2 regions of the Delftia sp. BGA-UO-ETr-SB1 genome follow, and region 1 is predicted to be linked to the other one. Evidence: riboswitches for the same ligand, from Rfam matches in the RefSeq annotation. Region 1 holds a riboswitch; the other holds the start of a gene.
What was found. A riboswitch is a leader RNA that binds a small molecule or an ion and turns the genes downstream of it on or off. The one in region 1 is predicted to bind S-adenosylhomocysteine.
Positions count from the first base shown of each region.

Region 1 (3,835 bases):
CTTCTTCCAAGGCGTCAGCGGCGTCATGCGCCATTGCACGCCGCCTGCAATCAGCCGCTGCGCCTGCGAGCGCGTGGCCGCATGGCCGGCTTCCACCAAAAATACATCTGCGCGCATAGCGTCGTTCCCAGGAAATCTCTAAACCAATGACGCCAAGCGGCGCCACACCCCACAACTGGCAGGGCCCAACTCAGGGACACCGAGCAAGGGCCGCCCCGCCGCGAGGGTGTCGTCCCCCTCCCTTGCGAAGCAAGTGGAGAGGGGGAAGCGGCGCAAGCCGCTCAGGGGGTGCTTAGTAGCGATAAGTTTCGGGCTTGTAGGGACCCTGCTTGCTCACACCGATATAGGCAGCCTGGCCGTCCGTCAGTTCGGTCAGCATGGCGCCGACCTTCTTCAGGTGCAGGCGGGCAACCTTCTCGTCCAGGATCTTGGGCAGCACGTAGACCTTGCCGACCTCGTAGGCATCGGGCTTGGTGAACAGCTCGATCTGGGCGATGGTCTGGTTGGCGAACGAGGCGCTCATCACGAAGCTGGGGTGGCCGGTGGCGCAACCCAGGTTCACCAGGCGGCCCTTGGCCAGCAGGATGATCTTCTTGCCGTCAGGGAAGGTGATGTGGTCCACCTGGGGCTTGATCTCTTCCCACTGGTACTGCTCGATGGAGGCGACGTCGATCTCGTTGTCGAAGTGGCCGATGTTGCAGACGATGGCTTCGTTCTTCATGGCCACCATGTGCTCGTGGCGGATGATGTCGCGGTTGCCGGTGGTGGTCACGAAGATGTCGGCCTTGTCGGCTGCCCACTCCATGGTCACGACCTTGTAGCCTTCCATGGCCGCCTGCAGGGCGTTGATGGGATCGATCTCGGTGACCCAGACCTGGGCCGACAGCGCGCGCAGCGCCTGGGCGCAGCCCTTGCCCACGTCGCCGTAGCCGGCCACCACGGCAACCTTGCCGGCGATCATCACGTCGGTGGCGCGCTTGATGCCGTCCACCAGCGATTCGCGGCAGCCGTAGAGGTTGTCGAACTTGCTCTTGGTGACGGAGTCGTTGACGTTGATGGCACGGAACTTCAGCGTGCCCTTGGCCGACATCTCGTTGAGGCGGTGCACGCCGGTCGTGGTCTCTTCGGTCACGCCGATGATGTGGGCGCTCTTGCGCGTGTACCACGTGGGGTCCTGGGCCAGCTTGGCGCGGATGGCGGCGAAGGCGATCTTCTCTTCTTCGGAGGCGGGGTTGTCCAGCACGGACAGGTCCTTTTCGGCGCGCATGCCCAGGTGCAGCAGCATGGTGGCGTCGCCGCCGTCGTCCAGGATCATGTTCGGGCCTTCGCCTTCGGTGCCGGCGGCGCCGAATTCAAAGATGCGGTGGGTGTAGTCCCAGTAGTCGGCCAGCGATTCGCCCTTGATGGCGAACACGGGCGTGCCGGTTTCCGCGATGGCGGCAGCAGCGTGGTCCTGCGTCGAGAAGATGTTGCACGACGCCCAGCGCACTTCGGCGCCCAGGGCCTTGAGCGTCTCGATCAGCACGGCCGTCTGGATGGTCATGTGCAGCGAGCCGGTGATGCGCGCGCCCTTGAGGGGCTGGGCAGCGGCGAATTCCTCGCGCGTGGCCATCAGGCCGGGCATTTCGGTTTCGGCGATCAGGATTTCCTTGCGGCCCCAGGCAGCGAGGGAAATGTCAGCGATGGCCGTGTCGGCGGAAACGGGACGAACAGCAGCGTTCATGGTTTTCTCCAAAAGATGAATGAAAAACCACGTTCTGCGGGAGACGGAAAAAAGCTCACCGCACAGAAAGCGTGGGCGAGCGTCGTTGCAGGTATGACTCCGAGCCTCGCGACCACGCCTGATGTGTGGGGGCCGCTGCAACGCTCCTCGGAGAGGCGCTGATTATACCGATCCCGGGGATGCCTCACCGCCCAGCCCCACAAGCCGGTAGCCCACCTGCAGCTCGGTCACCAGGTGGCGCGGCTGGGCCGGCTCGTCCTCGATCTTCTGGCGCAGATTGGCCATGTGCACGCGCAGGTAGTGGGCGCGGCCCAGGTACTCGGGGCCCCAGACCTGCAGCAGCAGCTGGCGGTGGGTCATCACACGGCCCTGGGCGGCGATCAGCGCCGCCAGCAGGCGGAATTCGATGGGCGTGAGGTGCACCGGCTGCCCCGCGCGCCGCACCTCATGCGTGGCCAGGTCCACCTGCACCGGGCCGAAGTGCACCTTGCTGGACGCGGCGGTGCCGCCCGCCCCCCCAGCGGCGCCCAGCTGCTGGCGGCGGCGCAGCATCACGCGCAGCCGGGCCAGCAGCTCGGGCACGCCGAAGGGCTTGACCAGGTAGTCGTCGGCGCCGGCATCCAATGCGGCCACCTTCTCGTCCTCACGCTCGCGCGCGGAGAGCACGAGCACGGGCACGGAGGACCACCCGCGCAGCTCGGTCAGGACCTGCTTGCCATCGGCGTCCGGCAGGCCCAGGTCGAGGATGACCAGGTCGGGCTGGCGGCTGGCGGCCTCGATCAGGCCGCGGCGCGCGCTGTCGGCCTCGAAGACCTGCCAGCCTTCGTCTTCCAGCACCAGGCGCACGAAGCGGCGGATGCCGGGATCGTCCTCGATCATCAGGATGCGGTTGGCGGGCGTGCTCATGGGGGGCTTTCGTGCATGGCGGGACTCTAATCCAGCGCAGGCTGCTCGGGCACGGGAAAGCGCAGCGTGAAGATGGTGCCCGGGCCGGGCCGCGCGGCGGCGGCCTCGATGCGCCCGCCATGCGCCTCGACAATGCTGCGCACCAGCGCCAGGCCCAGGCCGATGCCCGAGACGGTGGACTCGGCCGTGCCGCGCGTGAAGGGCTCGAACAGCGTCTCCACCGGCAGATGCGATGGCAGGCCCGGCCCGCCGTCGCGCACGGACAGCAGCAGCTCGCCGTCCTGCACACGCGCACTGATGGCCAGCGGCGTGCCGGCCGGCGTGTACTTGGCGGCGTTGTCCAGCAGGTTGACCAGCACGCGCTCCATGAGCAGGGCATCGAGCTGCAGCAGCGGCAGGCTGGCGGGCACGTCGGTGCTCACGGGATGCTGGCCCAGGCGCGCGCGCATCTGGCGCAGCGCGCTGCCCACCACTTCGTCCAGCGGAAGCCATTCGCGCTGCAGGTGCACGCCGCCTTGCTGCAGGCGCGCCATGTCCAGCAGGTTCTCCACCAGGCGCTGCATGGCCTGCGCCTGGATGCGGACCTGCTCCAGCATGTCGGCCGCGCCGCCCGGCGGCACATGGCGCTGCGCGGCCTCGGCCGCGCCCAGGATGGTGGTCAGCGGGGTGCGCAGGTCGTGCGAGACGGCCGACAGCAGGGTGTTGCGCATGCGCTCGCCCTCCATGGCGATCTGGGTCTGCTGGGCCACGGCCACGAAGTGCTGGCGCTCCAGCGCCAGCGCCACCTGGCTGGCGCAGGCCTCCAGCAGGCGCTGCTCCTCGGGCACCTCCAGGCGCTGCGGCGCACGCAGCTGCAGCACCAGCACGCCGCGCATGCGCACGGGCGCGGCCAGCGGCACATAGCGGGCCGGTGCGGCCGGCAGCGTGTCCGTACCCTGGCCGGCCTGCTGGCCATGGTCCATGGCCCACCGCGCGATGCTGTCGTCCATGGCGCAGGGGCCGCCGCCCGCGGGCCGCAGGCGCTCGTCGGCATCGGGCAGCAGCAGCCCGGCCTGGGCGTCGAACACGCCCGAGACCGTGCGCAGCGCGATCTCCACCACCTGCTCCTGCGTGAGCGCGCCCGACAGGTCGCGCGCCAGCCGTGCCAGGGCGCCTGCGCGGCGCTCGCGCTCGGCCGCCACGCGCGCCTCATGCCGCAGCCGCGCC
Region 1 is NZ_JCAQOW010000006.1:758,594-762,428, reverse strand. It holds gene AC57B5_RS22245 (TlyA family RNA methyltransferase) at 1-117, opposite strand, end outside; gene ahcY (adenosylhomocysteinase) at 293-1,723, opposite strand; S-adenosyl-L-homocysteine riboswitch at 1,794-1,878, opposite strand; gene AC57B5_RS22235 (response regulator) at 1,886-2,629, opposite strand; gene AC57B5_RS22230 (DUF4118 domain-containing protein) at 2,656-3,835, opposite strand, start outside.

Region 2 (3,835 bases), 590 kb from region 1:
TGGGGCCGTAGACGCTCTTGGGGAAGGGCGCATAGGCCTGGGTGAAGTCGATCACCTTGGCGCGCTCGGCGTTCTTGCCCAGGCTGGAGATGACGATGTCGGCCTTGCCCGTGGTCAAGAAGGGGATGCGGTTGGTGCTGGTCACGGGCACCAGCTCCACCTTCACGCCCAGCTCCTGGGCCACCAGGGCCGCCATGTCGATGTCATAGCCCTGCAGCTTCAGGTCGGTGCCCAGCGAGCCGAAGGGCGGGAAGTCCTGCGGAATCGCCACGCGCAGCACGCCGGCCTTCTGGATGTTGGCCAGCATGTCGGCATGGGCTGCGCCGCCCAGGCCGGCAGCGGCCAGGGTGGCGGCCGCCAGGGCGGTGCGGATGAATGCGCGGCGGGGTGTCAGGGGGGAAGTCATGCGAAAGCTCCTTCGGAAGGTGGGGTGAGGCGAAAGGAAAGCGGGTCAGGGTCGGGCGCAGATGTATCGGGCGCCGTTGCGTCGGGCGCTGTCGCGTCGGGCGCCGTCGCGTCGGGCGCCGCCGCGTCGTCCGGTGTGTCGAGATCGATGCCGCTGCGCCTGGCGGCCGACAGCAGGTGGGCGCGCATGGCGCCCGCGGCACCCGGCGCATCGCCGGCGCAGACGGCCTGCACGATGGCGTCGTGCTCGCGCACGGGCTGGTCGTCGGCGCCGCTCCAGGCAAACGGCAGGCGCAGGCTGTGGCTGATGGCCAGCTCCAGCTGGCGCGCCATGGCCACCAGGCCCGGGTTGCCCGACAGCTGGGCCAGCAGCAGGTGGAACTGCAGATCGGCGTCGGCGGCGGCCAGCAGGTCGCTGCGGGCGAGGGCGTGGGCCAGCTGGGACTGGGTCCATTGCAGCTGGCGCAGGCCGCTGTCGTCGGCGCGCACGGCCGCCAGCGCGGCCCAGCCGGGCTCCAGCACCAGGCGCAGCTCGATCAGCTGGCGCGGCGACAGCGTGCCCAGCGCCGGGGTGGCATAGGCGCGGTGCATGCGTGCACGGCCGCTGTGCGGGCCGTTGATGCGCACGCCCTTGCCCGGCTGGATCTCGACCAGGCCCAGGGCCTCCAGCATGGACAGCGCCTCGCGCAGCGAAGCGCGGCTGATGCCCAGCTGCCGGGCCAGCTCGCGCTGCGGCGGCAGCTGGCTGCCGCCGGGGTAGTGGCCGCTCAGGATGTGCTGCTGCAGCGTCTGGGCCATCGAGATCGGAATGCTTTGCATGGGCTGGCGCGGGTGGAGGGTTTTGGCCTGACTGGTCAGACCACGTACCCAGCAGATAGCGAATTGCGTGCCAGATGCAAAAAAAGGAGCGTTGTCTTCAGGCATTGCAAAGAATCCGGGGCGATGGGACATCGACAATCCGCCCCGAAGGCGCCGCCGGCGGCCCGCGCTGCCGCGCTTTGGTGCAGTGCCGCATGGCTTTGTGCAGGCCTGCCCCGAATGCGGGCGTAAAACCCGCACTGCAGGCCGCCGCCAGCCGCCGTAGAATCCCGGGCTTTGGCCCGAGGAGCGTTGCAGCGCGGCACCCGCCCATCCGTACACCGGATCGCGTGTCGCGTCAGGCTTGGGCCAGGTGCAGGTTCCCGGCCGGACCGCGCCCACGGTGCCAACGACGCTCACCTGTTGCCATGCCGTTTTTGCAGGTGAGCTTGATGTCGTCCTCTTTCACTCCCCCTCCCATGCGTCTGTCGGGCCTGGAGCCTGTCTCCATCGGCGAGGGCACGCTGTTCGTCAACGTGGGCGAGCGCACCAACGTCACGGGCTCCAAGGCCTTTGCACGCATGATCCTCAACGAGCAGTACGAGGAAGCGCTGTCCGTGGCACGCCAGCAGGTGGAAAACGGCGCCCAGGTGATCGACGTGAACATGGACGAGGCCATGCTGGACAGCAAGGCCGCCATGGTGCGCTTCCTGAACCTCATCGCCTCCGAGCCCGACATCGCCAAGGTGCCGGTCATGGTGGACAGCTCCAAGTGGGAGGTCATCGAGGCCGGCCTGCGCTGCCTGCAGGGCAAGGGCATCGTCAACTCCATCTCCATGAAGGAAGGCCTGGATGAATTCAAGCGCCAGGCCCGGCTGATCAGGCGCTACGGCGCGGCCGCCGTGGTCATGGCCTTCGACGAGAAGGGCCAGGCCGACACCTACCAGCGCAAGATCGAGATCTGCGAGCGCGCCTACCGCATCCTGGTGGACGAGGTGGGCTTCCCGCCCGAGGACATCGTCTTCGACCCCAATATCTTCGCCGTGGCCACCGGCATCGAGGAACACGACAACTACGCCGTGGACTTCATCGAGGCCGTGCGCTGGATCAAGCACAACCTGCCCGGCGCCAAGGTCTCGGGCGGCGTCTCCAACGTGAGCTTCAGCTTCCGCGGCAACGACCCCGTGCGCGAGGCCATCCACACCGTGTTCCTGTACCACGCCATCTCGGCAGGCATGGACATGGGCATCGTCAACGCCGGCATGGTCGGCGTCTATGACGACCTGGAGCCCCAGCTGCGCGAGCGCGTGGAAGACGTGGTGCTCAACCGCCGCCCCGACGCGGCCGAGCGCCTGCTGGAGATTGCCGACGCCGCCAAGGGCGCCGCCAAGGACGACAGCAAGAAGCTCGAATGGCGCGGCACGCCCGAGAACCCGAAGACCGTGGGCGAGCGCCTGTCGCACGCCCTGGTGCACGGCATCACCGACTTCATCGTCGCCGACACCGAAGAGGCCTACCAGCAGATCGTGGTGCAGGGCGGCGGCCGCCCGCTGCACGTGATCGAAGGCCCGCTCATGGACGGCATGAACATCGTGGGCGACCTGTTCGGCGCTGGCAAGATGTTCCTGCCCCAGGTGGTCAAGTCGGCGCGCGTGATGAAGCAGGCCGTGGCCCACCTCGTGCCCTACATCGAAGAGGAAAAGCGCCAGCAGGAAGCGGCGGGCCTGGACGTGTCCAGCAAGGGCAAGATCGTCATCGCCACCGTCAAGGGCGATGTGCACGACATCGGCAAGAACATCGTCACCGTGGTCCTGCAGTGCAACAACTTCGAGGTCATCAACATGGGCGTGATGGTGCCCTGCCATGAGATCCTGGCCCGGGCCAAGGCCGAGGGCGCGGACATCATCGGCCTGTCGGGCCTGATCACGCCCAGCCTCGAAGAGATGCAATACGTCGCCGGCGAGATGCACAAGGACGACTACTTCCGCATCAAGAAGATTCCGCTGCTGATCGGCGGCGCCACCTGCTCGCGCGTGCACACCGCCGTCAAGATCGCGCCCAAGTACGAAGGCCCCGTGGTCTACGTGCCCGATGCCTCGCGCAGCGTCAGCGTGGCCCAGAGCCTGCTGGGCGAGAACAAGGGCAACTACCTGGCCGAGATCCAGGCCGACTACGACAAGGTCCGCACCCAGCACGCCAACAAGAAGAAGACGCCGCTGTGGCCTCTGGCAAAGGCCCGCGCCAACGCCACGCCCGTGGACTTTTCCCAGGCCCCCGTGGCGCCACGCGCCCTGGGCCGGCGCGTGTTCCGCAACTTCGACCTGGCCGAGATCGCCGAGTACATCGACTGGGGCCCGTTCTTCCAGACCTGGGACCTGGCCGGCCCCTATCCGGCCATCCTCGACGACGAGATCGTCGGCGTCGAGGCGCGCAAGGTGCTGGCCGACGGCCAGGCCATGCTCAAGAAAATCATCGAAGGCCGCTGGCTGCAGGCCAACGGCGCCATCGGCCTGTTCCCTGCCAACCGCGTGGGCGATGACATCGAGTTCTACGCCGACGAGTCCCGCAGCCAGGTGCTGATGACCTGGTACGGCATGCGCCAGCAAACCGAAAAGCAGATGGTGGAAGGCCC
Region 2 is NZ_JCAQOW010000006.1:164,745-168,579, reverse strand. It holds gene AC57B5_RS19610 (transporter substrate-binding domain-containing protein) at 1-406, opposite strand, end outside; gene AC57B5_RS19605 (FadR/GntR family transcriptional regulator) at 403-1,224, opposite strand; S-adenosyl-L-homocysteine riboswitch at 1,502-1,628, shown strand; gene metH (methionine synthase) at 1,656-3,835, shown strand, end outside.
Region 2: another riboswitch for S-adenosylhomocysteine. It lies ahead of metH (methionine synthase); the one in region 1 lies ahead of ahcY (adenosylhomocysteinase).